DNA from 2 places in the Serratia sp. FDAARGOS_506 genome. Region 2 is predicted to be linked to the other one. Evidence: predicted binding sites of a transcription regulator. Region 2 holds the regulator's gene; the other holds the start of a gene.
The links. The regulator PurR, encoded in region 2, represses purine synthesis genes. The targets are predictions, from matches to a motif close to CANGCAAACGTTTGCNTG.

Region 1: glyA (serine hydroxymethyltransferase) is a predicted target of PurR. The motif match lies at 5,583-5,600, and genes of this name have one in related genera.

Annotation. Positions count from the first base shown of each region.
Region 1 covers NZ_CP033831.1:315,532-330,407, forward strand. The annotation lists gene EGY12_RS01825 (nickel/cobalt transporter) at 1-834, opposite strand, end outside; gene EGY12_RS01830 (DUF1007 family protein) at 825-1,460, opposite strand; gene csiE (stationary phase inducible protein CsiE) at 1,642-2,907, shown strand; gene EGY12_RS01840 (3-phenylpropionate MFS transporter) at 2,908-4,053, opposite strand; gene glyA (serine hydroxymethyltransferase) at 4,210-5,463, opposite strand; gene hmpA (NO-inducible flavohemoprotein) at 5,821-7,011, shown strand; gene EGY12_RS01855 (cytochrome c) at 7,049-8,233, opposite strand; gene EGY12_RS01860 (FAD/NAD(P)-binding protein) at 8,230-10,140, opposite strand; gene patD (aminobutyraldehyde dehydrogenase) at 10,221-11,645, opposite strand; gene EGY12_RS01870 (ABC transporter permease) at 11,681-12,487, opposite strand; gene EGY12_RS01875 (ABC transporter permease) at 12,477-13,421, opposite strand; gene EGY12_RS01880 (ABC transporter ATP-binding protein) at 13,423-14,451, opposite strand; gene ydcS (putative ABC transporter substrate-binding protein YdcS) at 14,505-14,876, opposite strand, start outside.
Region 2 covers NZ_CP033831.1:3,619,481-3,634,356, forward strand. The annotation lists gene EGY12_RS17610 (major outer membrane lipoprotein) at 1-66, opposite strand, end outside; gene pykF (pyruvate kinase PykF) at 375-1,787, opposite strand; gene EGY12_RS17620 (cupin) at 2,182-2,487, opposite strand; tRNA gene EGY12_RS17625 (tRNA-Val) at 2,608-2,684, opposite strand; tRNA gene EGY12_RS17630 (tRNA-Val) at 2,705-2,781, opposite strand; tRNA gene EGY12_RS17635 (tRNA-Val) at 2,802-2,878, opposite strand; gene EGY12_RS17640 (MATE family efflux transporter) at 3,060-4,436, opposite strand; gene EGY12_RS17645 (riboflavin synthase subunit alpha) at 4,675-5,325, shown strand; gene EGY12_RS17650 (I78 family peptidase inhibitor) at 5,380-5,673, shown strand; gene cfa (cyclopropane fatty acyl phospholipid synthase) at 5,746-6,897, opposite strand; gene punC (purine nucleoside transporter PunC) at 7,240-8,451, opposite strand; gene punR (DNA-binding transcriptional activator PunR) at 8,575-9,519, shown strand; gene purR (HTH-type transcriptional repressor PurR) at 9,516-10,541, opposite strand; gene EGY12_RS17675 (YnhF family membrane protein) at 10,866-10,955, shown strand; gene sodB (superoxide dismutase [Fe]) at 11,020-11,598, opposite strand; gene EGY12_RS17685 (C40 family peptidase) at 11,798-12,616, opposite strand; gene EGY12_RS17690 (Grx4 family monothiol glutaredoxin) at 13,033-13,380, shown strand; gene rnt (ribonuclease T) at 13,449-14,132, opposite strand; gene gloA (lactoylglutathione lyase) at 14,213-14,620, opposite strand.

The DNA of each region.
Region 1 (14,876 bases), 1.5 Mb from region 2:
CGCCAGCATCGAGATGGTCAACGAGGTGCCGAACGCCATCGCCAGCGCAGAGATCACTCCCCAGCCGAACACGCCGATCACCTTGGAGAACAGCAACACCAAAATCGCCCCCGAACAGGGGCGCATGCCCATAGCCAGCACGATGGCGGTCTGGGTGCGCCAATCGCTTCCCGCCTGCAACTCGCTGTCGCTCGGCAGATGGCGGTGGCCGCAGCCGCAGTGGGCGCTGTGCACATGATCCGCCGCCAGCGGCGTCAGGCTGTTGATGCGCAGCGCCGGCGCCGGGCGCATCGCCTTGATCGCCGCAAACAGGCGTTTCAGCGCGCGCCAACTCAGCAGCACACCAAGCAGCATCACCAGAATAAAACTGCCCTTCTCCAGCCAGAAGCTGCTTTGGTGCAGCTGGCGCGAAGAGAGCTGCAATACCACCAGCATCAGCGTGACCAGTGCGATCGCTACCCCGCCCTGCACCAGCGAGGCGGCGAAGGTCAGCTTCAGGCTGCTTTTCAGCCGGGCCGGATGGGTGGCCAGGTAGGTGGCGATCACCACTTTGCCGTGGCCGGGGCCGAGCGCATGCAAAACGCCATAACCGAGGCTGAACAACATCAGCGCCAGCCCGGCCTGCTGCGGCGCGGCCTTCACCTGTTGCAACAGCCCCGCCATCTGCTGATGCAGCGCTTTTTGCCATACTACGCTCTGCATCAGCAGCTGCGGCCAATAGTGCCACGCCAGCAGCGCGGCGGCCGTCAGCGCCAGCGTGAACGGCAGCAGCGGCCACAGGCCGAAGGCCCAGTGGCGCCGGCTCGTCGTCGGTTGTGAGAGATTTAACGACATTGCAGCGTCACCCGCTGGGCGAACTGTTGCCCCAGCGCCAGGTCTTCGCCAGGCGAGTCGTTCTTGTCGAGCGACAGCGCATAGGCCTGCAGCGACGCATTCGGCTTCGGCGTCATCAGCTTGTAGCTGCACAGCTGCGCCATCTCCGGCGGCAGATGCAGCGCATTTTGGTCTTTATAGGTCATATCCACGAAATAAGTCGGATCGTAAGTAGAAAGTTCGAACGGCTTGCCCGCCAGCGGCTGCGGTTCGGCCAACGGCAGCACGAACTCCAACACCGCCTGATTGCCCTGGCGCGACAGGTGATATTCGCTGGGCAAGTTCAGGTATTTCACCGGCTTGCCGTCGCGGTAAAGATCGGTGAAATAGTGCTGCCCCAACACGTTGGCCATCACTTCCGCCGCCAGCTTTTTCCACACTTCCGAATCGCTCTTGGCATTTTTCGCATCGTAGAGCAGATCCGCCGAGGTGATTTCATCCATCACCCACACCATTTTCAGACCGACCAGCCGCTGGTCTTTGGCGACGAAGGTGGTGTTCATGTCGATAAAGCTGTGCGGATGAGCGAGCGCACCGGCGCTGAACACGACGCCGAAGGCAGCCAAAAGACGACGTAACTTCATCATTATCCTGTCATACCTGCATTTGTTATAACGTAACACAAATAAGCGTCGGACGGCCCGCCTATCCCGGCGATATTTGTGACGAAAGTTGTAAGCCGAAGTAAAAGCCGCGCGGTAACCCTGCCGTCACAAAGCCTTTTGCTATGCTTAGGCATAATCGCAACCTTTTATGCCGGAAGGTGATATGAGCCTGGACACCTCTCCCGTGCCTGAGCTCTCCGGACAACAACGGCGCTGCCATCTGCTGCTGATGCTGTACACGCCGGAGCCCGAGTTACAGCTGGAGACTCTAAGCCGAATCAATGGCGTTCCCCCCCCGATAGCCCGGCAAGATATAGCCGAGGTGGCCAGTGAAATCCAGCGTTTCCACCACCTGGAGATCGCCGTCGATCCCGATCGTGGTTACCAGCTGCGAGGCAGCGCGCTCAACCAACGCCTGTGCCTGCTCCATTGGCTACGGCGAGCCCTGCGCTGCAGCCCACAGTTCGTCGAAGGCGATTTCGCGCCGCGCCTGCGCCAAGCGTTGGCGGCCGATGCCGCTCCGGCGTCTGCGCTGGCGGAGGCGATCGATGCCTGCGAGCCGCTGCTTAACCGCCGCTTCGATGCGCGCGACCGCCAATTCCTGCAGCATTATCTGCTCTACTGCGCCTGGCAAAATCGCCTGCAGCAGCATCCGCATTTCGACACCGTTCAGCGCGACTGGTTGCGGCAAAAACCGGAGCAGCAAGCCGCCGCCTGGCTGCATCAGGCCTGCAACCGGCTGTTTAACCAGCCGCCGCAGGCAGACGAACGCGATTTTTTGGCGCTGACGTTTACCATGTTGAAAAATCACAGCTATCACAGCAACGACTCCGCGCAGGAACAGCGGCTGATGGCGGCTATCGACAGCATGGTTGAGCGCTTCCAGCAACTTTCCGGCATGGCCTTCAGCAGTAAGGCCGAGTTGGTCAGCCAGCTGTTCGCCCACCTTGCGCCGGCGCTGGAGCGCTGCCGTTTCGCCATCGGCATCGACAATATGCTGCTGGAAGAAGTGGTGCGTAAATACCCGCGGCTGATGCGCACCACGCAGGAGGCGCTGAAACCGCTGGAGCAGGAGTACGGCGTGCATTTTTCCAACGAGGAGGCGGGCCTGGTGGCCATCAGCTTCGGCGCCTGGCTGATGCAGGACAATGCGCTGCAGGAAAAACAGGTGCTGCTGCTGACGCTGGACAACCCGCAGTTGGAAGAGGAAGTGGAATATCAGATCCGCGAGCTCACGCTCTTGCCGCTGAACATCAAATACCTGCCGCTGAGCGACTATCTGCGCGGCGGCGCGCCGCAGGGCGTCATGCTGGTGATCACCCCTTATCCGGCGGTGCACAGCGATCCGCACCCGCCGCTGATCTATACCGAACTGCCGCTGGAACCCCGGCAGCGCCAAGCCATCCGCGCGCTGCTGGAAGCACCTTAATCAGCGGCTGACACTGACCGCCGGCGGCCGGATGAACAAGGCCGGCACCGCGACCGCCGCCATCACCCAGAATACCCCACCCTGCCAATGTTCGAACAGGAACCCGGCAATGACCGTCATGACGGCGATGCCGCCGCCCATCGCCAGCGCCGAATACACCGCCTGCAGCCGGATCACTTCTTGCCCCTGGCGCGCGGCGATAAAGCGCATCGCGGCCAGATGGCAGACGGTGAAGGTGCCGCAGTGCAGGATCTGGATCAGCAGCAGCCAGCCCAGCTCGGTGCTATAGGCCATCAGGCTCCAGCGCAGCACGCCGCAGCAGGCGGAGAGCAACAGCAGGTTGCGCGCATTCCAGCGGCGGAACAGCACGTTGCTGCTGGCGAAGATAATCACTTCCGCCACCACGCCCAGCGACCACAGATAACCGATGGTCGAGGCCGAATAGCCGGCCTCCTGCCAGTAAATGGAACCGAAGCTGTAGTACCCGGCGTGCGCGCCCTGCAGCAACGTGACGCACAGCAGGAAGCGCCAGACCGGCCCTTCTTTCAGCAGTGCCCACAGCGAACGCTCGGTATCGCTGCGCGTGCGCGCTTCCCCCTGCGGCATGACGCTCGGCTTCAGCAACATGCCCAGCAGCATCGCCAGCACGCTGAAGATCAGGCTGTAGAGGATGGCATTATGGCCCCACACCGCCACCAGCTGCCCGGTCAGCGCTGAGCCGATGACGAACGCCAGCGAGCCCCACAGCCGCACCCGGCCGTAGTCCATGCGGATCTGCTTTTGCCAGGTGGCGGCCAGCGCGTCGGTCAACGGCACCAGCGGCGAGAAGAACAGGTTGAAACCCGCTATCACCAGCATCAGCCAGCCCCAGCCGTTGCCGAAGCAAAAGCCAACCGCGAAGGCCAGGGTCAGCAGCGCCAGCAGGCGCAGGGCGGAGACTAAATGAGAGGGATCTTTAACGCGGGGTGCAATCAGTAAACTGCCGAGGAAACGGGCCACCAAGCCGGCGCCGAGCAACATGCCGATCGTTTCGGGCGCGATGCCCTCGCCTTTCAGCCACACGCCCCAGAACGGTAAGAAGATGCCATAGGAAAAGAAGTAGGTGAAATAACTGAGAGCGAGCCAACGCGTTGATTGCAGAACCATGATCCCTCCGGAGTGAGGGCAATACTTTGACAGAGCTCACACCGCCCCGCAATCGTCATTCCACTTCAATGCGTTAGAGTGCCAGACAGTTCACAGTTTACTGCTGGCAGGCATAAAAAAACCCGCCGCAGCGGGTTTTGTCGGGCAAAAGCGGGATTATGCGTAAACCGGCAGGCGGGCGCAGATATCCAGCACTTTCTTCTTGGTGCGTTCGATGGTGGCTTCATCGTTGATGTTGTCCAGCACATCGCAGATCCAACCGGCCAGTTCGCGCACGTCGGCCTCTTTGAAGCCGCGACGGGTCACGGCCGGGGTGCCGATACGCACGCCGGAGGTGACGAACGGGCTCTTCGGATCGTTCGGCACGCTGTTTTTGTTGACGGTGATGTTGGCGCGGCCCAGGGCAGCGTCCGCTTCTTTACCGGTCAGATTTTTGTCGACCAGATCCAGCAGGAACAGGTGGTTATGGGTGCCGCCGGAGACCACTTTGTAGCCGCGCTGCAGGAACACTTCCACCATCGCCTTGGCGTTGACCGCCACTTGCTGCTGGTAAACCTTGAACTCAGGCTCCATCGCTTCTTTCAGCGCCACCGCCTTGCCGGCGATCACGTGCATCAGCGGGCCGCCCTGGCCGCCAGGGAATACGGCGGAATTCAGTTTTTTGTACAGCTCTTCGTCGCCGCCCTTCGCCAGGATCAGGCCGCCGCGCGGGCCCGCCAGGGTTTTGTGGGTGGTGGTGGTGACGATATGTGCGTGCGGTACCGGGTTCGGGTACACGCCGGCGGCGATCAGGCCGGCCACGTGCGCCATGTCGACAAACAGGTAAGCGCCGATGCTGTCGGCGATTTCGCGCATCTTGGCCCAGTCAACCACGCCGGAGTAAGCGGAGAAGCCGCCGATGATCATTTTCGGCTTGTGGGTTTGCGCCTGCTTGGCCAGATCGTCATAGTCGATTTGGCCTTTGTCGTCGATGCCGTAAGGCACTACGTTATACAGTTTGCCGGACAGGTTGACCGGGGAACCGTGGGTCAGGTGGCCGCCGTGCGCCAGGTTCATGCCCAGAATGGTGTCGCCCGGCTGCAGCAGCGCGGTGTACACGGCGAAGTTAGCCTGGGAGCCGGAGTGCGGCTGCACGTTGGCGTAATCGGCGCCGAACAATTCTTTGGCACGATCGATAGCCAGCTGCTCAACGATATCCACGTATTCGCAGCCGCCGTAGTAACGCTTGCCCGGATAGCCTTCAGCGTATTTGTTGGTCAGCTGGGAACCCTGAGCCTGCATTACGCGCGGGCTGGTGTAGTTCTCAGACGCGATCAGCTCGATGTGCTCTTCCTGACGCACCACTTCCTGCTCCATGGCACGCCACAGTTCCGCATCGTAATCGGCAATGTTCATTTCACGCTTTAACATCCGGCATCTCCTGACTTAAATCAGCTAACTAAAAAATCACCAAATAACTACCCGTTTGGGGTCTGGGTCACAGTGTAAACCGTTTCGCCCTACCGAAGATAGGTCTTGACAGAGGTTTTTACGCAAACGATTGGCATAAGGTGGCGCAAGGCTTTGATCCGCGAAACGCTGTCGTTTATCAACGGACATTTCCTCATGCGAATCCCGCGCTTTTTTCATGTTCTGTGAACCCGATCGACGCCCGGAGAACACCGCAACGAAAACAAGGGTATTTACAAGCGACGCAGAACCCAATAAGATTCATTTAAAATACATCATTAAAATTCTCGTCAAGAGCCTAACCCAAGGAGCGCTTCCATGCTGGATAGCCAAACCATCGCCACCGTAAAATCTACCATTCCCCTGTTGGCTGCGACCGGGCCGAAGCTGACCGCCCACTTTTACGATCGCATGTTCGCGCACAACCCGGAATTGAAAGACATTTTCAACATGAGCAACCAGCGCAACGGCGATCAGCGTCAGGCGTTGTTCGACGCCATCTGCGCCTATGCCGCCAACATCGAGAACCTGGCGGCGCTGCTGCCGGCGGTGGAGCGCATCGCGCAGAAGCACACCAGCTTCAATATCCAGCCGGAGCAGTACCAAATCGTCGGCGGTCACCTGCTGGCGACGCTGGACGAAATGTTCAGCCCGGGCCAGGAAGTCCTGGATGCCTGGGGCAAAGCCTACGGTGTGCTGGCCAACGTATTTATCCAGCGTGAAGAGCAGATTTATCAGCAGAGTGAAACCGACAACGGCGGCTGGCGCGATCTGCGCGCGTTCCGCATTCTGAAGAAACAGCCGCAGAGCGACGTGATCTGCAGCTTCGTGCTGGCGCCGGTGGACGGCGGCCGGGTAGCGGACTTCAAACCGGGGCAATACCTGGCGGTCTACATCAAGCACGACAGCCTGGAACATCAGGAAATTCGCCAGTACTCGCTGACCACTTCGCCGAACGGCGAGTTCTACCGTATCGCCGTGAAGCGTGAAGATCAGGGGAAAGTGTCCAACTACCTGCACCAGCAGGCGCAGGAAGGCGACGTGATCTACATCGCCCCGCCGCACGGCGACTTCTTCCTCGACGTGGCGCCGACCACGCCGGTGGCGCTGATCTCCGCCGGCGTCGGCCAAACCCCGATGCTCGGCATGCTCAATACCCTGCACGACAACCAGCATCAGGCGCAGGTCCACTGGCTGCACGCGGCAGAAAACGGCAGCGTGCACGCCTTTGCCGGTGAAGTGGCGGATATTGCCGAACGCATGCCGAATCTAAGCCGCCATGTGTGGTACCGCGAGCCAAGCGCCGATGATGTGGAAGGCCGCGATTACCACAGCCGCGGATTGATGGATTTGAGCGCGCTGCAAGGCAGCCTGGCCGATCCGCAGATGCACTATTACTTCTGCGGCCCGGTGGCCTTCATGCAGTTCGTGGGCAAACAGCTGTTGGAGATGGGCGTAGAGGCCGAACGCATCCACTACGAATGCTTCGGCCCGCATAAAGTGCTGTAATGCTTGCGGAGCGCGGCCCTCAAGCCGCGCTCCATACTCATTTTTCCTGGAGTTTGCGCGCGTCCTGCACCTGCTGCACCGTCACCGGCGCCGCCTGGTTGCCCCAGCTTCCCCGCAGATAACTCATCAGATCCGCCGCTTGCCGATCGTTCAACGCCCAGCCATAAGCCGGCATATCGAACGCCATAGCGTGCTGCGTGGCCGGAGTATGCGCCCCTTCCAGCACCACCCGCAGCGCGGTCAGCGGATTGTCCGCCGTTACCGTGGCATTGCCCGCCAGCGCCGGAATGGCGAAATCGGTGCCTTCGCCCTTGTTGCCGTGGCAGGTCGAGCAGTACATCGCATAGGTCGCCTGGCCGCCCGGATTATTCGCCTGCACGGCAGGCGCTGCGGCTACGGCGGCGGTGTCCGGCGCCAGGCTGCGCAGGTACACCGCGATGGCGTTCAGATCGCCGTCGCTGAGGTACTGCGTGCTGTGGGTCACCACCTCGCTCATCGGCCCGGCGACCGCCGCATGGCGGCTGCGGCCGGTTTTCAGCAGCGCCGTCACCTCTTCCGGCGCCAGGCCGCGCAGATTGGAGGCGTACCAGCCGTCCAGCTCGGCGCCGCTCAGGAACACCGGCTCCTTACCGTCCAGCCCCTTCTCCTGCATCGCCCAGCCGCGCGGCGTGTGGCAGCTGCCGCAATGGCCCGCGCCCTGAACCAGGTAGGCGCCGCGGTTCCACTCGGCGCTTTGCTGCGGATCCGCCTGATACGGCTGGTCGTCGTGGAACAGCTGGTTCCACACCGCCAGCGGCCAGCGCATCGACAGCGGCCAGCTGATGTCGCTGTCACGGTTGGCGACGTTCTGCGCCGGCACCTCATTCATCAGATAGTCATACAGCGCGCGCATGTCTTCCGCGCTCATTTTGGCGTACGAGGTGTACGGCATCGCCGGGTAGAGCCGGTGGCCGTCTTTGGCCACCCCCTGGCGCATGGCGCGGTCAAACTCCTCGAACGAGTAGGCGCCGATACCGTGCAGCTTGTCGGGCGTGATGTTGGTGGCGTAGATAGCCCCGAGCGGTGTCGGGAACTTCATGCCTCCCGCCAATTCAGCGCCGCCCGGCGCGGTATGGCAGGCGGTGCAGTCGCCGGCTTTGGCGACGTATTCCCCGGCCGACATCGCCTGGGCCGAACCAGCGGCCGCCAACAGGCTCAACAGGTACAGCGAACGCAAACTCATGCTCCCTCCTTGGCGGCAAGCTTGCCGTAGGCCAGTTCGTTCACCGCACGCCACGCCTGATCGATCGCCGAGTTGGCGTACGGGCTCCAGTCGGAATCGGAGTTGGCGATAACGATCTTGCCGATCGGCTGCCGCGCCGTTTCGATGATTTTCTTGGCTTCTTCTTCGTCGTCAAACAGCCCGTTGAGGAAGTAGGAATAACCGTGCGACCAGCGGTTAACAGTGATCGCCTGAATATCGCGCTGATGGTCGAAACCCGCCTCGCCCAGCATGCCCTGCAGCTGTTCGCGGATCATCTGCTCATGCACCTCGAACGGCGTGCCCAGCAGCAGCGCGCGCCCTTTGCGCGACTGCTCGCGCGGGCTGAGGCCGCTGCCCGGCAGCGTCGGCACATAGACCATATGCAGGCCGATTGGCCGCTCCGGATCGCGCGGGTGCTGATACCCACCCATGCTCACCGGGTAGTCCAGCTTCACGCGGCTGTACGGCGCGGCCGGCGAATAAATTTCGTGCACGCCCAGCTTGATGAATGGCTGCCAGTTGCGGATCACCACCTTGCTGTACACCAGCGGCGCCTTGACGTTCTGCTTGAGCGCCTCCTGCTGCTCGTGCGACATCTCCGGCACCAGGTACGGGATCATCATGTTGTAGCCGGCCATGACCACCTGCCCGGCGCGCACCTTGGTCATCTTCTCGCCGGTCATGTAGGTGACTTCCACCTTGTCGCCGACGTTAGCCGCGTGCAGCCCGGTGCTGTTCAAACGCAGCTTCACCGGCGATTCCGGCCGATCGAGCTGGCTGTAGTCGAATTTGGCCAGCACCACGTCATTCATGTCTTTGCCGGCTGGCGCCACCGCCGGGATCAGCTTGCGCACCATCAGGCGCGTCAGCGTGGCGTTGCCGTCCGGGAAGTGGAACACGTAAGGATCGTCGAGATCCGCCTGCGACTCTTCGTCCAGCGGCGGCAGATTCATGCCGCCGAGGCCCGGCAGATCGCAGATGCGCGCATCGCTGCACGACGTGCCGTCGATGCCCACCGCCTGGAAGTCGTTGGTGGTCTGTTGGAAATAACGGATAGCCAGCTCGCTCAGGCCCACTTTTTCACGCAGGAACTGGGTGTAGCTGTGGGTATCGAGCCATTCGACCTTCTGCTCCAGCGTCATCTCCGGCAGATAATCTTTCTCCACCGTATGCAGCGCGATCAGCGCCTGGCGATCGCTTTCCGGCAGCGGAAAATCACCGATGAACGCTTCATAAGAGCGGCCGTTGAGGCGATCGCGCGGAATGTCGTCCGCCACCGTGCGGCCCGGATCGCCGCTCACCACCTTGTCGACGCCGAAGTTCTTGCGATCGAAGTAAACCCCGCGGCTCAGGTTCAGATCCGGGTAGAAGGTGGTGTCAAACGCCTGCTCCAGTTGGTCGATATCGACGCCGAGCTTGCGCAGCAGCCCCATCGCCACCGGGCTGAAGTTGGAGCGCGGCGACTGCAGCGATTCGCTGCCGCCGTAGCCGAGCAGCATGCCGTCGTCGGTGTTGAATTCGTTGCGCTTGGCGTGGCCGCCGAAGTCGTCATGGTTGTCGATCAGCAAAATGCGCTGCTGCTCGCCTTTCAACTGCTGCCAGAAACAGGCGGCCGCCAGCCCGCTGATGCCGGCGCCGACCACCACCAGATCGAACTCTTCAACGGCGGGTACGCTGCCGAAATCAAAGGTTTTACCGTCGCGCCCCAGTTGATGCGCATGCTCGAACGAGCCCGGATGGTTGCCCCGCAGCCCGGTCAACGCCGGCGGATAGTACAGGGTTTGATTGGCGGTTTGCGGCGACGCGCGCAAGATTTGCAGCGGCGTCAACCCGGCGGCAATGGTGATCGCCACCCCGTTGAGAAAATCGCGTCTGGTGATACCCATATAGGCTTCCTTTTTTATTATCATCGGCCGGCCGAGGCCGGCCCGAAGGCCGCGCTATTGTGCGGATAATTATTGTAAAATCAATGTTTGAACATCACATGACGAATGGCGGTGTAATCCTCCAGCCCGTACATCGACATATCCTTGCCGTAGCCGGACAGTTTTTGGCCGCCGTGCGGCATTTCGCTCACCAGCATGAAGTGGGTGTTCACCCAGGTGCAGCCGTATTGCAGGCGGGCGCTTAAGCGATGCGCGCGGCCCACGTCGCGGGTCCACACGGACGACGCCAGCCCGTAGTTGGATTCGTTCGCCCAGGCCAGCACCTGCTCTTCGTCGTCGAACGCCGTCACCGTCACCACCGGGCCGAACACTTCGCGCTGCACGATCTCATCCTCCTGGCGCGCACCGGCCAGCAGCGTCGGCTGGAAATAGTAACCCGGCCCTTTTACCTTCTCGCCGCCGGTCACCACTTGCACGTGCGGCAACGCTTTGGCGCGCTCGACAAAACCGGCGACCCGCTCCAGATGCTGGGCGGTAATCAACGGCCCCAGCTCGGTACTCTCGTCGTCCGGCGCGCCGATCTTCAGGCTGGCCACCGCCTCGCCCAGGCGTTTCACCAACTCGGGATAAATGTTTTTCTGCGCGTAGATGCGACAGGCGGCGGTGCAATCCTGCCCGGCGTTGTAGAAACCGAAGCCGCGAATGCCATCGACCACCTGCTGCAGGTCGGCATCATCGAACACCAGCACCGGCGCCTTGCCGCCCAGCTCCATATGAGTGCGCTTAATGCCGGCGGCGGTGTGGGCGATGATGTGCTCGCCGGTGGCGATAGAGCCGGTCAGCGACACCATGCGCACCTTGTCATGCCCGGTCAACCGATCGCCGACGCTGGCGCCACGGCCGAACAGCACGTTGAGCACGCCCGGCGGGAACAGTCCGGCAGCCAGTTCGGCCAGTTTAAAGGTGGTCAGCGGCGTCTGCTCCGAAGGCTTGATCACCACGCAGTTGCCTGCCGCCAGCGCCGGCGCCAGTTTCCAGGCCGCCATCATCAGCGGGTAGTTCCACGGCGCGATCGAGGCCACCACGCCGAGCGGATCGCGGCGGATCATCGAGGTATGCCCGGCCAGATACTCACCGGCAGCCATGCCGGTCAGGCAGCGGCTGGCCCCGGCGAAGAAGCGAAACACGTCGGCCACCGCCGGCAGTTCGTCGTTCAACACGCAGTGATAAGGTTTGCCGCAGTTGAGCGACTCCAGCCTGGCGAAGGTCTCGGCATGCTCGTCGATCAGATCCGCCAGCTTGAGCAGATGTTCGGCGCGCTCCTTCGGCGTGGTTTGCCCCCAGGCGGCAAACGCGGCGTCCGCCGCCAGCACCGCGCGGTCGACCTGCTCCGGGCTGGCCTCCGCCACCTGCGCGATCACTTCGCCGGTCGCCGGGTTATACACCGGCTGGGTCACGCCCTGGCCGTTCACCAGTTGGCCGTCAATCAACAGTTGGCTTTGCATAGGGTTATCCTTTTATCAGAGATCGGGTAAGGAAATTATTTACCGCTGCCGGCGACGCTTTCCCCACCTTTGGTCAGGTAGTAAGCGCCGAGTATCGGCAGCATGGTCAGCAGCATCACCGACAGCGCCACCACGTTGGTGATCGGCACGTCGCGCGGGCGACCGAGCTGGTTCAGCAGCCACAGCGGCAGCGTGCGCTCGTGGCCGGCGGTAAAGGTGGTCACGATGATTTCGTCGAACGACAGCGCGAACGCCAGCATGCCCCCGGCCAGCAGCGCCGAGCCGAGGTTCGGCAAGATCACGTAACGGAAGGTTTGCCAGCCGTCGGCGCCGAGATCCATCGACGCTTCGATCAGGCTGTACGAGGTGCGGCGGAACCGGGCGATGACGTTGTTGAACACGATCACCACGCAGAACGTCGCATGGCCGACGACGATAGTCAGGATGCCCGGCTCGATGTTCAGCGCCTTGAACGCCGCCAGCAGCGCCAGACCGGTGACGATCCCCGGCAGCGCGATCGGCAGCAGCAACAGCAGAGAAATGCTGTCCTTGCCGAAGAAATCGCGCCGATACAGCGCCGCCGCAGCCAAGGTGCCAAGCACCAGCGCGATGGCGGTCGCCAGGCAGGCGATCTGCGCCGACAGCAGCACCGCATCGATGATGTCCTGCCGCCCGGCGGCGACGTTGAACCAGTGCAGCGTGAAGCCCTTCGGCGGGAAGCTGAAGGCGGCATCCTCGGTGTTGAAGGCGTAGATGGCGATGATCGCCAACGGGAAATGCAGGAAGACAAGTCCGCCCCAGGCGGCCAGCTTCAGCCCTAAGGGCGCGCGTTCAGAGTGCATCGAAAGCCCCCAGACGTTTGACGATGGAAAGATAGATGGCGATCAGGACGATCGGCACCAGCGTAAAGGCCGCGGCCATCGGCATATTGCCGATCGCGCCCTGCTGGGCGTACACCATGCTGCCGATGAAATAGCCCGGCGGCCCCACCAGCTGCGGCACAATAAAGTCGCCCAGCGTCAGCGAGAAGGTGAAGATCGACCCGGCGGCGATGCCCGGCACCGCCAGCGGCAAAATGACGTGGCGGAAGGTCTGCGCCGGTCGCGCGCCCAGATCCGCCGAGGCATGCAGCAACGAAGGCGGCAGGCGCTCCAGCGCCGCCTGGATCGGCAGGATCATGAACGGCAGCCAGATATAGACGAATACCAAAAAACGCCCCAGTCCCGAGGTCGACAGCGTGTTGCCGCCCACGCCTGGCACCATCAGCAGCGAGGCCAACAGCGACTCCAGCCCCAGGTGCTGCAGAAACCACTGCGCCACGCCGTCTTTCGCCAGCAGCAGGGTCCAGGCATAGGCTTTGACGATATAACTGGCCCACATCGGCATCATTACGGCGATGTAAAAGAACGCTTTAACGCGGCCGCTGGTGTAGCGCGCCATGTAATAGGCGATCGGGAACGCCAGCGCCGCGCTGGCCAGCGACACCAGCACCGCCATGGTCAGCGTGCGCAGGATGATGTCGTAGTTGGCCGGGTTGAACAGCGCCACAAGGTTGGCGAAGGTCAGATCCGGCGTCACCGCCATGGTGAAATCGTCGAAGGTGTAAAACCCTTGCCACAACAGCGTCAGCAGCGAACCGAGGTACACCGCGCCGAACCACAGCAGCGGCGGCACCAGCAGCAAAAGCAGATACAGCGTCGGCCGGCGATAGAGCCAGGTCGACAGCGCGCGCACGCTACCGCCGCGCGTCGAGGGGGAATCGATGCTCATGTCCATCTCACCTCTCCTCCAGCAGCGGTACCATCGCCGCGCGCGGCCAGCAGGCGACGATCGGCTGGCCGATCTGCCGCTGTTGCCCTTCGGCGATCCACTGCGGATTGGCCTGACTGACCAGCAGCTTTTCGCCGCCGTTCAGCGCGATTTCATAACGCGTGGCCGCGCCCTGGTAATGGATTTCCTGCAGCGTGCCCTGCACCTGGATCTCGTCCTGCGCCGCGCCGCCCTGCTCCAACAGGCGGATATGCTCCGGCCGGATCGAGAAGGTCCGGCTTTCACCGAGCAGACGCTGCGCCAGTTCGCTGCGCACCACGTTGGAGGTGCCGACGAACTCGGCGACGAACGGCGTCTTCGGCCGCATGTAAAGCTCGCGCGGCGTATCCACCTGTTCTATGCGGCCGTTATTGAACACCGCCACCCGATCGGACATCGACAGCGCTTCGCTTTGATCGTGGGTGACGAAGATAAAGGTGATGCCCAACTGGCGCTGCAGCTTCTTCAGCTCGCCCTGCATCTGCTCGCGCAGCTTGAGATCCAGCGCGCCGAGCGGTTCGTCCAGCAGCAGCACCCGTGGCCGATTGACCAGCGCGCGCGCCAACGCCACGCGCTGACGCTGGCCACCCGACAGATGCGCCGGCTTGCGTTCGGCAACGAAACCGAGCGCCACACTCTCCAGCGCCTCTTGCGCCCGCGCCAGCCGCTCACGCTTGGCGACGCCCTTCACCATCAGGCCGTAGGCGACGTTTTCCAGCACCGACATGTGCGGGAACAGCGCGTAATCCTGAAACACCGTATTCACGTCACGCTGATACGGTGGCAGGTTGGCGGCTTCCTGGCCGTGGATGCGAATCGAGCCGGAAGTGAGCTGTTCAAAGCCGGCGATCAGGCGCAGGCAGGTGGTTTTGCCCGAGCCGGATGGCCCGAGCATGGAGAAAAATTCCCCGTCCTGAATGTCGATGGATACCCGATCCACGGCGCGAACATCGCCGAAAGTCCGCGAAACATCGATGAATTGCACGGCAATGGTCATTTTCTGTGCTCCATACTGATGTAGTTCGGGCGCAGCGGGCTGCGCCCCGCGGCTTAGCGGCCGCCCATGATGGCGATGTAATCCTGGGTCCAGCGGCTGTACGGCACGAACTTGCCGGCCTGTGCCTGCGGCGTTTTCCAGAAGGCGATTTTGTCGAACTGGTTGAAACCGTTGGTTTCGCAGCCCTTCTCACCCAACAGCGCGCTGGCCTTGCAGCCCGCCGGTGAAGCCGGCACCGATCCGAACCAGGCCGCTACGTCGCCCTGCACCTTCGGCTCCAGCGACCAGTTCATCCACTGGTAGGCGCAGCTCGGGTGCTTGGCGTCGGTATGCAGCATGGTGGTGTCCGCCCAGCCGGTCACGCCCTCTTTCGGGAACACGGTGGCGATCGGCTGCCCCTCGCCCTTCAGGGCGTTGGCCTGATA
Region 2 (14,876 bases):
AGAGCAGCCAGCCAGCAGAGTGGAACCCAGGATTACCGCGCCCAGTACCAGTTTAGTACGATTCATTATAACACCCTCTAGATTGAGTTAATCTCCATGTAGCGTTACAAGTATTACACAAACTTTTTTCGAAAGAGAATAATTTTTTAGTGTTGAGGTGCTTTATTTTGATCGTTCGCTCAAACTTGCATCTGCTTTTACAAATTAGTTAAAAAAACGAGGGAAAACAGCCGGCTTCCATGGGACTACTCCGATTTGTTATTAGCTAAATAATGAGCGGATCACGGTTGCGTTTTGAGAAAAATAGTTTACTGCCGATAAAAAAAACGCCGCAAAGCGGCGTTTTGATCAAGGCAATTATGTCACGTTTTATATTACAGCACGTGTACCGAGGCGGTGTTGGTGGTGCCGCTCGGCACCAGCGCGCCGGAAACCATCACCACGACGTCGCCTTTCTGTGCCAGGCCGCTGGCCAGCGCGGCCTCTTTACCGATGCGGTAGAAGTCGTCGGTGGAGGCGATTTCCTTGACCATCTGCGGGATAACGCCCTTGCTCAGCACCAGCTGATGCGCGGTGGTCTGGTTGGTAGTCAGCGCCAGGATAACCGCGTTCGGGAAGTATTTACGCACGGATTTTGCCGACTTGCCGCCGCTGGTGGCGACGACGATCAGCGGCGCATCCAGTTTTTCGGCGGTTTCAACCGCGCCGCGGCACACCGCTTCGGTGATGCGCAGCTTGCGGCGATCGTTCAGGGTGTCGATACGGCTAGGCATCACGCGATCGGTACGTTCGCAGATGGTCGCCATGATGTTGACTGCTTCCAGCGGGTATTTGCCCTTGGCGCTCTCGCCGGACAGCATGACGGCATCGGTGCCGTCCAGGATGGCGTTGGCAACGTCGCCGGCTTCCGCGCGGGTAGGGCGCGGGTTTTTGATCATGGAATCGAGCATCTGGGTGGCGGTGATCACCACTTTACGCGCGCGGTTGCATTTCTCGATCATCATCTTTTGGGCGAAAATCACTTCTTCGACCGGGATCTCCACGCCCAGATCGCCACGGGCAACCATGATGCCGTCGGACGCCTCGAGGATTTCGTCGAAGTTGTTCAGGCCTTCCTGGTTTTCGATCTTGGAGATGATCTGGATCTGCTCGCCGCCGTGAGCTTTCAGGTGTTCGCGGATCTCCAGCACGTCAGAGCGCTTGCGGATGAAGGACGCCGCCACGAAGTCGACGCCTTGCTCACAGCCGAAGATCAGGTCGCGTTTGTCTTTCTCGGCCAGCGCAGGCAGCTGGATGGAGACGCCCGGCAGGTTAACGCCCTTGTTTTCGCCCAGGTCGCCGTTGTTCAGCACCTTACAAATGACTTCGTTCTCGGTCACGTTGGTGACTTCCATGCCGATCAGGCCGTCGTCAACCAGCACGGTGTTGCCGATCTTCAGGTCGGCGGCGAAGCCGGCGTAGGTGACTGCCACGCGATCGCTGTTACCGATCACGCTCTGGTCGGTGGTGAAGGTGAAGGTTTGGCCGGCGACCAGCGAGGCGTCTTTACCGCCTTCCAGTTTCATGGTGCGAATTTCCGGGCCTTTGGTATCCAGCAGGATGCCGGCGTTGATACCGGTTTTCGCCATCACGGCGCGCATGTTCTTGATGCGGTTGCCGTGCTCTTCATAGTCGCCGTGAGAGAAGTTGAGACGCATCACGTTCATGCCCGCATTGAGCAGGTTGGTCAGCATTTCTTCCGATTCGGTTTTTGGACCGATGGTACAAACAATTTTGGTCTTTTTCATGGCGGAGTTTTCTACAAGTTGTGATGGATAAAAAAACGAATTTGACCGGCGTTGTTTACGCCGATAGGGAATTTGAGCCGCGTCTGGTGGTGAAAAACATAGTTAAGGATAGGTGACGACAGTTGAAGTGGGGCGGAAAAATTCAGCCCGCGTGGGGGCGCGGGGATGCTGCGCAACGGGGTAAGATTACATCGTGTTGTTATTGCGTTTTCGCAGATCAAGGGCTGAAACCATTCAACTGATAGACGTTGCGCATTATAAAGGCTAAGCGGCGGGAAACAAAATAAAAAACCGCTGCTGCGCGGCGGATATGTCAAAACGGGGGCAAATGTGGCGCAAATGCAACGCGTTGCGGGCCGCTTGTTGCGCAAATAACCTTGCTGTAAATGCAGATTTAACGCGTTTGGGGAATTTCCAACAGCACGCCGGCGCTTAGGCAGAAGCAGCCGCTGGCGACGTTGGCCGGTAAGATCAGGCTCTCGCCTGCCTGAACCACCCGCGTGTCGCCGCCGAGGGTAAACTCGAATTCACCGGATATCACCCGGGTTTGCAGCGCGTGCGCGGGCTTTTGCAGCTGGCCGAAGGCGCCGGCCTCGAAACGCACTTCCGCCGCCGGTGAACCGTCGCTCATCACGCCTTCACGGCGGGCAAGGCCATTGTCGAGCGGTAAAAAGGCGGTTTTGGCGGTAAAGGTGGTCATGTGGCGTTCCTGGTGGCTGATGGCGGTAGCACGGCGCGATCGACATAAAAGTCAGGCGGTCGGGCAGAGACGAAACAACGGGAAGTATAACGCGATAGGGGGAGAGATGAATCAGCAATATGGTGCGTCCGAGTGGACTCGAACCACCGACCCCCACCATGTCAAGGTGGTGCTCTAACCAACTGAGCTACGGACGCACTGCACTGCTTCTGAAATTTGGTGCGTCCGAGTGGACTCGAACCACCGACCCCCACCATGTCAAGGTGGTGCTCTAACCAACTGAGCTACGGACGCACTGAACTGCTTCAGGAATTTGGTGCGTCCGAGTGGACTCGAACCACCGACCCCCACCATGTCAAGGTGGTGCTCTAACCAACTGAGCTACGGACGCATCTTTTCCTGTCTGTCATGGCTGACAGCGGGGACGAATATTAACGAGCTACCCGCGTGCTGGCAAGGGGAAAAGCGCAATTTTATTCGGTATTTCACGCGATTGCTGAGGTTGTGCGCAGTCCGGCGTTTTTTTCCGCAAACCGCAGCCCGGCCGGGGATGAAACCGGCCGGGCGCGTGCTCAGCGCGTGGATCGCTGCAGGATGACGGCGGTCGGCTGTTTCTGCAGCCAGCGCATGCGCAGCGCCATCATGATGGCGGCGAAGGTCAGGCCGATGATAAAGCCGATCCAGAAACCGCTTGGCCCCATCGCCGGCACCACTGCGTCGGTTAACGCCAGCAGATAGCCGCTCGGCAGGCCCAACACCCAATAAGCGATGAAGGTGATGAAGAAGATCGCGCGGGTGTCTTTATAACCACGCAGCACGCCGCTGCCGATCACCTGGACAGAATCCGAGATTTGGTACAGCGCCGCCAGCAGCATCAGCTGCGAGGCCATCGCCACCACCGCCGGGCTGTCGTTGTACAGCAGGGCGATCGGTTCGCGGAAGGTGGCGGTAAACAGCGCGGTGCAGACGGCCATGGTGATGCCGACGCCGATGGCGGAGTAGGCGGCGACGCGCGCGCCTTCTACCGAGCCTTCCCCCAGCCGGTAACCGACGCGGATAGTGGCGCCGACGCCCAGCGACAGCGGCAGTACGAACATCAGCGCGCTGAAGTTAAGCGCGATCTGGTGGCCGGCGACCGCGACGATCCCCAGCGGCGAAACCAGCAACGCCACCACGGCAAACAGCGTGACTTCGAAGAACAACGCCAGCGCCACCGGCATGCCGATGCCGATCAGGCGCTTCAGCGCCGCCCAGTCCGGGCCGCCGAGATCGCCCGTCTGGCGTTTGATGTCGCGCTGCGACGGTGCGCGCTTCACGTACCAGCGCATCATCAGGAACATAAACCAGTAGACGCTACCGGTGGCGACGCCGCAGCCGACGCCGCCCAGCTCCGGCATACCGAACTTGCCGTAGATAAAGATGTAGTTGATGGGGATATTCACCAGCAGGCCGAGGAAGCCGATCACCATGCCGGGCTTGGTTTTGGACAACCCTTCGCACTGGTTGCGCATCACCTGGAAGAACAGGTAACCCGGCGCCCCCCACATGATGGCGTGCAGATAACCGACGGCTTTATCCGCCAGTTGCGGATCGATGTTGTGCATCATGTCGATGACGAACTTGCAGTTATACAGCACCACGATCAGCAGCGCGGACACGCCTGAAGCCAGCCAAAAACCCTGGCGAACCTGGTGAGCGATGCGATCGCGCCGCCCGGCGCCGTTGAGCTGGGCGATAACCGGAGTCAGCGCCAACAGCAGGCCGTGGCCGAACAGGATGGCCGGCAGCCAGATTGACGTGCCGACCGCAACCGCCGCCATGTCGGTGGCGCTGTAGGCGCCGGCCATGATGGTATCCACCACGCCCATGGCGGTTTGTGATATTTGCGCGATGATGACCGGGATAGCGAGAGCCAATAAACTACGCGCTTCAATTAAGTACTTCTGCACGCATACACCTTTCTATTTATATATGTGGGAGGGAGGGCTGCCGCGAGAGGACAACAATTAAAATAGCGGAATTTTGTCAAAAATATTGTACCTGCTCGGCGTCGTTAAGCAAACGCCGCAGATAAATAGTTATTAAATGCGCAGGCACGCGTTTTTTGCCGTCGCGGATTTGGTTTTCAGCGCCAACTGGGGCAAACTGCCGGAAGCGTTTTAACCTATTTAGTAAGAAGAGGCACATATGTTCACCGGTATCGTACAAGGCACCGCGCCGCTGGTCGCCATTGATGAGAAACCCAATTTCCGCACCCACGTGATCGAGATGCCTGCCGAGCTGTTGCCGGGGTTGGAGCTGGGCGCGTCGGTGGCCCATAACGGCTGTTGCTTGACCGTGACCGCGGTGGAAGGCAACCGCGTCAGCTTCGATTTGATCAAGGAAACGCTGCGCCTGACCAACCTCGGCGATTTGGCGCTGGGCGACATCGTCAATATCGAGCGCGCAGCGAAATTCAATGACGAAATTGGCGGTCATTTGATGTCCGGCCATATTATCTGTACGGCGGAAGTGGCCAAGATTTATACGTCGGAAAATAACCGCCAGGTATGGCTGCGCATGCCGAATGCAGAATTGATGAAATATGTGCTGCACAAAGGTTTCATCGGTATCGACGGCATTAGCCTGACCATCGGCGAAGTGGTGAATAACCGTTTCTGCGTGCACCTGATCCCGGAAACACTGGAGCGCACCACGCTGGGTAAGAAACGCCTGGGTGACAAGGTGAACATCGAAATCGATCCGCAAACGCAGGCGGTGGTGGACACCGTCGAGCGCGTGCTGGCCAACCGCGAAGCGACGCTGGCTGCGGCGATGGCGCAGGCACACAAAGACTGACAGCGATTCTGGCCTTGCCGCCGGAATCGAATCATAAGCAGAGAGGAGAAACGCGTGAAGTTTTATGGGAAAACGTTATTGTTAACCGCGTTGCTGGCGCTGAGCGCCTGCAGCAGTTCACCTGAGCAGGGCGCCGGCGCGCAAATGGCCGATGCGGACGATACCTGCGGCGCTTCGCAGTATCAAAACTTCGTCGGCAAGCCGATGACTTCGCTGGAAGGCGTGCGGATCGAATCTAAGGTGCGCGCCATTCCGTACAACTCTGCCGTTACCATGGATTTCAACCTGCGCCGTCTGAACTTCCTCGGCGATCGCGACGATAAAATCATTCGCGTTTACTGCGGTTAACCCGCAGGGGCCGAAAGAGCAAAAAAAAGCCCCGGCGAGGTTGTTGCCGGGGCTTTTTTATCGGGGGAACATTCAGCGGGCGACGCGAATGCCGCCTTCAACGCCTTTCGGGCTGAACACCACCTGCCACAGCTGCAGATCGCGTGCCCGGAACGCGCCGGCGCATGCGTTCAGGTAATAGCTGAACATTCGCTCGAAGCGTTCGGAATAGCGTGGGGCAAGCTGCGGCCACGCCTGTTTGAAGCGCTCGAACCAGGCCATCAGCGTGCGATCGTAGTCGGCACCGATGTTGTGCCAGTCCTCCATCACGAAATGGCCTTCACTGGCCTGAGCGATGTGGGTCACCGACGGCAGGCAGCCGTTCGGGAAAATGTACTTGTTGATCCAGGGATCGACGTTCATGTCGGTTTTGTTGGAGCCGATGGTGTGCAACAGGAACAGGCCGTGCGGCGCCAGATTGCGCTCCACCACGTCAAAATAGGTGCGGTAGTTTTTCGGCCCGACGTGCTCGAACATGCCGACGGACACGATGCGGTCGAACTGCTGATGCAGATCGCGATAATCCTGCAGCAGGATCTGCACATCCAGCCCGGCGCAGCGTGCCTGAGCCAGCTTCTGCTGCTCGGCGGAAATGGTCACGCCAACCACCGACACGCCGTAATTTTTCGCCGCATAGGCGGAGAGACCGCCCCAGCCACAACCGATGTCCAGCAAACGCATGCCTGGCTGCAGCTGCAGTTTTTCACAGATCATCCGCAGCTTGGCTTCCTGCGCTTCTTCCAGCGTGGTAGCGTCTTTCCAGTAGCCGCAGGAGTATTGCATGTAGGGATCGAGCATCAGGGTAAACAGATCGTTGCCGAGATCGTAATGTTCTTTGCCGACGATCCAGGCACGCTTTTTCGATTGCAGGTTGGTCAGGCGTGCGGCGGCGATACGCAGAGTATCTTTCAGGTGGTGGGGGAGTTTCTTCTCCAGCCCGGCACTGACCACGCGCTGGAAGAACATATCCAGCCGTTCGCACTCCCACCAGCCGTCCATATAGCTTTCGCCAAGGCCCAGCGACCCTTGCTGCAAGACACGTTTAAAGAAATCGGGGTTTTTAACCTGAATATCGAAGGGGCGCGAACCGTTGATTTCAATGCCGGCCAAGCCGAGCATTTCATGCGCGATACGGTACCATTGGTTGTCCTGGATGCTCAGATCTTCTATACACGATGAACTCATAGCTTCTCCATCACCTTCTTCTGACTGATGACCCGTTAGGAAACAGCTTAGACAATTTCTGCGGGTGCATACGTTTACCGGCGGAAAATAGGCCCGCGGCGTCTGATATCCGACTATGAACAGAGGAAATTTTAAGAAGCTACCCGGCGCTAACGGCGCGGGATAAACGCGTCCTTAAAAAAAGTGTGACGCAAGGCGCGTACACAATAGCTGATTGAGATATAGAGATTATAAGGTGTTACTTTACAAGGTTGTTTTTGAGTATAGGCGTGCCGAGGCCTTGACTCAACTGTAAATCGCAATCGGCACGCATATTCTTTAAGTGATTATTAAACTTGGCAATTATGACGCTGAGTTAGCATGTTCCCGCTGCGCCTTTTGCTGCGTATCGGCCGCTTTGCCCCGCTGCAGGAAATACCCCAGCGCGGCCAGGATCACCGTAGACACCATCACCGTTACCGTCGCCAACAGCGGCTGGGCAATAAACGCCGACACCAGCATGCTCGCCACAAAGCACAGTCCGAGCTGCAGCGTATTTTGCAGCGCGGCGGCCTTGCCGCTGCTTTCCGGGAACGGCATCAGCGCATTCGCTACCATGATCGGGTAACCGGCGCCGTTGACCAGCGCCATCACGCAGAACGGGATCAGCAGCGTGGAGAGCGTCGGATCGGTCAGGGTCGCCACCAGATACAGCGCCACCATGCTGACACCATAAGCTACCAGCAGCCACGGCAGTAGGGTTTTGCCATTGATGCGTTTGAGTGCGGCGCGGCAGCCGTAGCCACCCAGAAGGAAGGCCAGCGTTTGCGGCACATAGCTCAGGCCGATGTCGCTCGGGCTGTAGCCCATGTCGCCGAGAATGAACGGCGAGCCGGTGAGCCAGGCGAAGAAGCCGGCCGAGCAGGCGGCGTACATGGCGACATTGCCGCTGAACACCGGGGATTTCAACAGTTGCCAAAAGCTGACGCCGTTTTGTGGCGCGTCGGCGGTGGGTTGCGTTTTGTCGCGTTCTTTGAGCATCAGCGTCGGCAGCAGCAGCAGCGCGGTGATGACCAACAGCGCGGCGAAGATTGCGCGCCAGCTGGCGTGGTTCAGCAACCAGGCGCCAAGCAGTGGTGCCAGTGCCGGCGATAGCGCGACCAGCGGCATAATGGTGGCGAATACGCGGTTGGCCTGGCCTTCACGGTAGCGGTCGACCACCAGCGCTTGCCAGATGGCGGCGGCGGCACAGACACCGACGGCCTGAATAAAGCGCAGGATCCAGAGCTGCACGGCGTTTTCTACCCACAGCATACCCAGGCAGCCGAGAGCGAACAGCGCCAGGCCGATCAATAATACCGGTTTGCGGCCCAGACGGTCGGAGAGCGGTCCCCACAGCAGCTGCGCAAAGGCGAAGCCGGCCAGGAAGATACTCAGGCTGGCGCTCACCGCGCCGGCGGAAATTTGCAGTTCCTCCCGCATGGCGCCGAAGGCGGGCAGGTACATATCGGTCGCCAGATAACCCAGCATGCTCAGGCCGGCGAGGTAGAACATAAAGCCAAAGGAATTTCGCATGGTATTTCTCGTTAATATTTTAGTGTCGCAGGTTTTTAGCGCCGGTCAGTGTATCCGGCTGGATCTCTGCTTGTGAAACGGTAATATTTGCAAAGTGCTGTTAAAAAAATTGAAGGCAAAACGATGTGGTCTGAATATTCTCTTGAAGTCGTCGACGCGGTGGCGCGCACCGGCAGTTTCAGCGCGGCGGCGCAGGAATTGCACCGGGTCCCGTCGGCGGTCAGCTATACCGTACGGCAGCTGGAGCAATGGCTGGCGGTGCCGCTGTTTGAGCGGCGTCACCGCGATGTGGAATTGACACCGGCCGGTGCACTGTTTATCAAGGATGCGCGAGCTGTTATCAAAAAAATGCTCGACACCCGCCGTCATTGTCAGCAGGTGGCCAACGGTTGGCGCGGCCAGCTGAATATCGCGGTGGACATCATCGTCAAACCGCAACGCAGCCGCCAGCTGGTGTTGGATTTCTACCGTCATTTCCCCGACGTTGAACTGATGCTGCAACCCGAGGTGTTCAACGGCGTGTGGGATGCGCTGGTGGACGGCAGGGCGGACATGGCGATCGGCGCCACGCGCGCGGTGCCGGTCGGTGGCGGCTTCGCCTTTCGCGACATGGGTTATATGAACTGGTTGTGCGTGGTCAGCCCGCAGCACCCGCTGGCGCAGTTGGCGGGGCCGCTGAATGACGATCAACTGCGGCCGTATCCTTCGCTTTGCCTGGAGGACACCTCGCGCAACCTGCCCAAGCGCGTCACCTGGACGCTGGATAACCAGCGGCGACTGGTGGTGCCAGATTGGACTTCGGCACTCGACTGTTTGTGCGCCGGGTTGTGCGTCGGCATGATGCCGGCGCATCGGGCACTGCCGCGGGTGCAGCGCGGTGAGCTGAAGGCGTTGCAGCTGCAGCAACCGTTTCCCGCCAGCCCTTGCTGTCTGACCTGGCAACAGGATAAACCGTCACCGGCGATGAGCTGGCTGCTGGCGTATCTGGGCGATGGCGAGACGCTGAATCAGGAGTGGTTGAGCGAGGCGGAACCGGAAGCCGCGCAGGCTTCCGGCGCGGGGGATTAGCGGCGGTAGTCGATGAACGGGCCGTCGGCGACAGAGCGGCGTTCGACCAGCTTAGGATGCACTTCGATCACCTGTGACTCTTCGCGTTTGCTGATGATGCGATCCAGCAGCATGGTGAAGGCCATTTCGCCCAGGCGCTCTTTAGGCTGATGAATGGTGGTCAGTGCCGGGGTAAAGTAGCGGGCGTTGCGCACGTTGTCGTAACCGATCACGGAAATATCCTGCGGCACTCGCAGCCCCAGCTCGTCGGCGGCGCAGATGGCGCCCATCGCCATGATGTCGCCGCCGCAGAATACCGCGGTCGGTCGTTGTTTTTGCGACAGGATTTGGTGCATCGCCTTATAGCCGGACTCCGGTTCGAAGTCGCCCTGAACGATCCACTCTTCGCGAATCTCGATATGTGCTTCCTGCAGCGCCTTCATAAAGCCCTGATGACGGCCGCCGCCGGTGTTGCGCGACAGCTGGCCCGGAATGGCGCCGATATCGCGGTGGCCACGCTCGATCAGGTAACGGCCGGCCAGATAGCCGCCTTCGAAGGCGTTATCGATGATGGTGTCGGTGAAGTCGCCACGCGCGGCGCCCCAGTCCATCACCACCATCGGGATGTTGCGGTAGTCTTCCAACATGCCCAGCAGCTGATCCGGGTATTCGGAGCACATAACCAGCAGGCCGTCGACGCGCTTTTGCGCCAGCATCGCCAGGTAGGCGCGCTGCTTGTCCAGATTGTTGTGCGAGTTGCACAGGATCAGGGTGTAGCCTTTGCTGTAGCAGCTGTTTTCCACCGCTTCGATCACTTCGGCGAAGTAGGGCGCTTCGCTCGAGGTGGCCAACAGGCCGATCGACTTGGTGTGATTGACTTTCAGGCTGCGCGCCACGGCGCTCGGCGAGTAATGCAGCTCTTTGATGGCGGCCCACACGGCCGCTTTGGTCTCTTCGGCGACGAAACGAGTCTTATTGATGACGTGCGAAACGGTGGTGGTGGAAACGCCCGCGCGTTTGGCCACATCTTTAATCGTTGCCATGTAAGGAATGACTCCTGAACTCACATGTTTACAGCATGTAAGTGTGATGTTAATCGTTTGCCTGCGTAGATCCTTCTCCAGAGAAGCGAAAACTGAGTTTTTAGTGTGTTGAAGTCTTCAGCGCTTAATCAGGAGGGGCATGGATGCCGGTACGCAGTTGTGAACTGCGAATTTTGTCGCATATTGAACAAAAGTGGAAGAGGTAATCGAGATTATAAACCGGGAAATGATAACAAGATTTTATCGGCGAACTGTGGGAAAATGATTTGACGTACTAATTGTGCGCCTTTTATCCTTAGGAAAGCCCATTTTAAAGGAGTTGTCATGGATACCGATCTGAAGATGTCGCTGTTCACCACCGTTTGTGCGTTGGCGATGATCATCGCTTTCAGCTTTGTCGCTGCGTTGAACTGATTTCCCGCCAGTTTTAAAAAAGGCGCAGCCACGCTGCGCCTCGTCACTTAGGCAAGGCCTGCGCTTACGCCAGGTTTTCCGCCGCGAAAGCCCAGTTGACCAACGCCCAGAAGTTTTCCAGGTATTTTGGACGCGCATTGCGGTAATCGATGTAATACGCGTGTTCCCATACGTCAACGGTCAGCAGAGGTTTGTCTTCACCGGTCAGCGGGGTGGCCGCATTGGAGGTGTTGACGATCGCCAGCGTGCCGTCCGGTTTTTTCACCAGCCAGGTCCAGCCGGCGCCGAAGTTTTTCACTGCGGCATCGGTGAACTGCTCTTTGAACGCAGCGAATGAGCCGAAGGATTTGACGATCGCCGCCGCCAGTTCGCCCTGCGGTTCACCGCCGCCCTGTGGCGACAGGCAGTGCCAGTAGAAAGTGTGGTTCCACACCTGTGCTGCGTTGTTGAAGACGCCGCCGTTAGAGGTTTTGATGATCTCTTCGAGCGATTTGCCCTCGAACTCGCTGCCTTTCACCAGGTTGTTCAGGTTAACCACGTAGGTGTTGTGGTGCTTGCCGTAGTGGTATTCCAGGGTCTCGGCGGAGATGTGCGGCTCGAGCGCGTTTTTCTCATACGGTAATGCAGGTAATTCAAACGACATTGCTTCCTCCTTTACGGCGCCACTCGCTTCCCGCCGGGGCGAGAGCCATATGGGCCGTTTTTTATTGTGGTCATTCAATCTTAACAATTTTCATCATAAAAAACAGGAGGAAAAGCGAGAAATGCGCGTGGGGAAGTGCGATGGGCGATAGCTTGAGCAGGCGGTTGCGACCGGGGCCGCAACCGCGCAGAACAGGGTATTAACGAATGGTTTTCGGCGTCACTACGCGGCGTGCGCCGATATAGTGGTTTTGCCAATAGTCGTTGTCGAGCTGGCTGATGCGGATCTCTTCGCCAGTGCGCGGCGACTGGATGAATTTGCCGTTGCCGAGGTAGACGCCGACATGGTCCGCCACGCCGCGGTTATTGATGCGGAAGAACACCAGATCGCCGCTTTCCAGTTCGCTTTTCTTGATCGGCGCTGCGTCGCGCAGGTGATACATCTCGTTGGCGGTGCGCGGCATCTTGATTTTCACTACGTCTTTATAGGCGTAATAGATAAGGCCGCTGCAATCGAAGCCGGTACGCGGCGAGCTGCCGCCCCAGCGGTAAGGTTTGCCCATCTGGCCCATCAGCTTGGCCATTGCGGTCTGCTTGGCGTGCTGGTAACGTTTTTTGTGCGCCGGGCTCAGTTTCAACGGCTTATCTTCACGCGCCAGCTTGGCGGTGGCCATGCCGGCTTCGCGGTGGCGGCCGTAGCCTTTTTTATAGCCCTTTTTCGGCGGGGTGACTTTAATCTTGGCGGTTTTCTGCACTTTGGCCTTGGGTTTGGCGCTGGCGATCTTTTTCGCGCTTTTCTCGGTTTTGGCCTTGGCGGTCTTGGTTTTTTTCTCGGGGGCCGTCACTTTGGCTTTTTTAGCGGCTTTGTCCGCCTTCTTTTTTCTGCGGTCATCAGGCCGCGCTTCATTAGCATGGCTTTTACGCTGCTCGGCGGCAACACGCGCCTGTGGCGCAGCGTGCGCCAAATTGAAGAAGAGCTGCGTAAACAGCAGCGCAAAGAGCGTAAGAATTAAACGCATGTCGACGTCACCAACCTTGGCCCCGAAACGGATATCGAAAGAGTCACAGTATTCCCGAATTTCGCCATATAAAACAGCGAAGAACTCATAAATAATAATCCATATTGTGAGAAAACGTTAATGACATTTTTTTTGCTTCAAAATCAGCCCGTTGATGTATGAAAAAGCGCCAATCGGCGGCGATGGATATAATTAATCCGCGCCGTCATCTCGGCGCAATATATTAGTGAAATGGTCGGATTAAAAATGTTATTCTCAGCGTATGTTTTGACCGGAATGACGTGGCCGGTGAAACGCGATCGGCAGCGGGCGAATATCCTTGCAAAAGATGGCGTTTTCTTGCGACTGTTCCAGCCGCTACAATAGCCCGCGTGATGCATGTTGTAGCCATGAAATGTGGCTTGAGGAAGCAATAAATGACGACGACACTTGAAAAAATTCAGCACCAAATCGCTGAAAACCCGATTCTGCTGTACATGAAAGGTTCGCCTAAGCTGCCGAGCTGCGGCTTCTCCGCACAGGCTGTGCAAGCGCTGTCCGCCTGCGGCGAACGTTTCGCCTACGTGGATATTCTGCAAAACCCGGACATCCGCGCCGAGCTGCCAAAATACGCCAACTGGCCGACGTTCCCGCAGCTGTGGGTAGACGGTGAGCTGGTCGGCGGTTGCGATATCATCATCGAGATGTATCAGCGCGGAGAACTGCAGCAGCTGATCAAAGAAACGGCAGAAAAGTATAAAGCGCAGGAAGACCAGCAGTCTTAATCGACAGACTTGCGGTTATCGCGTTACGGGCGGCGCCAGTGCAAACTGGGCCGCCTTTTTTGTTGAGCTTATTCGGCGAGATCGCCGGCGGGCAGCGGCCAGCCGCCGAGACGTTTCCAGCGGTTAACCAGCTCGCAAAACAGCAGGGCGGTTTGTTCGGTGTCGTACAGTGCGGAGTGCGCTTGGCTGCTGTCGAACGGCATGCCGGCGGCGATGCAGGCTTTCGCCAGCACCGTTTGGCCCAGCACCAGGCCGCTCAGCGCGGCGGTGTCGAAGGTGGCGAACGGATGGAACGGGTTGCGCTTCAGGCCGGCACGCTCGGCTGCGGCCATCAGGAAGCTGTGATCGAAATTGGCGTTGTGCGCCACGATAATGGCCCGGTTGCAACCGCGATCCTTAAGCCCTTTGCGCACCGCTTTGAAAATGGCGTGCAGTGCGTCATATTCGCTGACCGCGCCGCGCAGCGGATTGTGCGGATCGATGCCGTTAAACGCCAGCGCTTCCGGCTGCAGGTTGGCGCCCTCGAAAGGCTCCACGTGGAAGTGCAGGGTCTCGTCCTGCTGCAGCCAGCCGTCTTCATCCATTTTCAGCGTCACGGCGGCGATCTCCAGCAACGCATCGGTATTGGCGTTGAAGCCGGCGGTTTCAACATCTATTACTACGGGATAAAACCCACGAAAACGACCACTCAGGGCGTTAAGATCACTTTTCTCGGCCATCAGTTTCTTATCTTCATCGAATGCAGCGCGCATTATGGCAAATTTTGCGCCCGGTTGCAGGCGCTATCGCGCGGAGAGTCAGCAGGGCGCAGTGCGCGCCCTGAAGGGGAGGCTTAGTGGCCGAGGCCCTGACCGGCGTGTTTGTTTTCGATCAGCTCGATTTTGTAGCCGTCCGGATCTTCGACGAAGGCGATTACCGTGGTGCCGCCTTTCACCGGGCCGGCTTCGCGGGTGACCTTGCCGCCTGCGCGGCGGATGCTGTCGCAGGTGGCGGCGACGTCGTCCACGCCCAGCGCCAGGTGCCCGAAGGCGGTGCCCATGTCGTAGCTGTCGGTGCCCCAGTTATAGGTCAGTTCGATAACTGCGCCTTCGCTCTCTTCCGTATAACCGACGAAAGCCAACGAGTATTTGTACTCTGGGTTTTCGCTGGTGCGCAGCAGGCGCATGCCTAATACCTTGGTATAGAAGTCGATGGAGCGTTGCAGGTCACCGACGCGGATCATGGTATGGAGTAAGCGCATAATTCCTCTGAATTGACTGTGCCGTGGCAGACGGCGGGTGGATTGAAGCACAAGCGAGTATAGCCTTGTCCCGCAAGGGAATTCAACGTGACGAGCGGGTGACAATGTCACTTACTGGCTTTCCGTCGGAGGTGTCTAAGTATTGATCGAGCTCGCCGATCAATACAGAGTAATTGATCTGCACAATCAATTATCTATTTAGGCGGCAAGCGTGTAAAAATTGAACGGCAGTAGAGAACAACACCAGGGAACACCG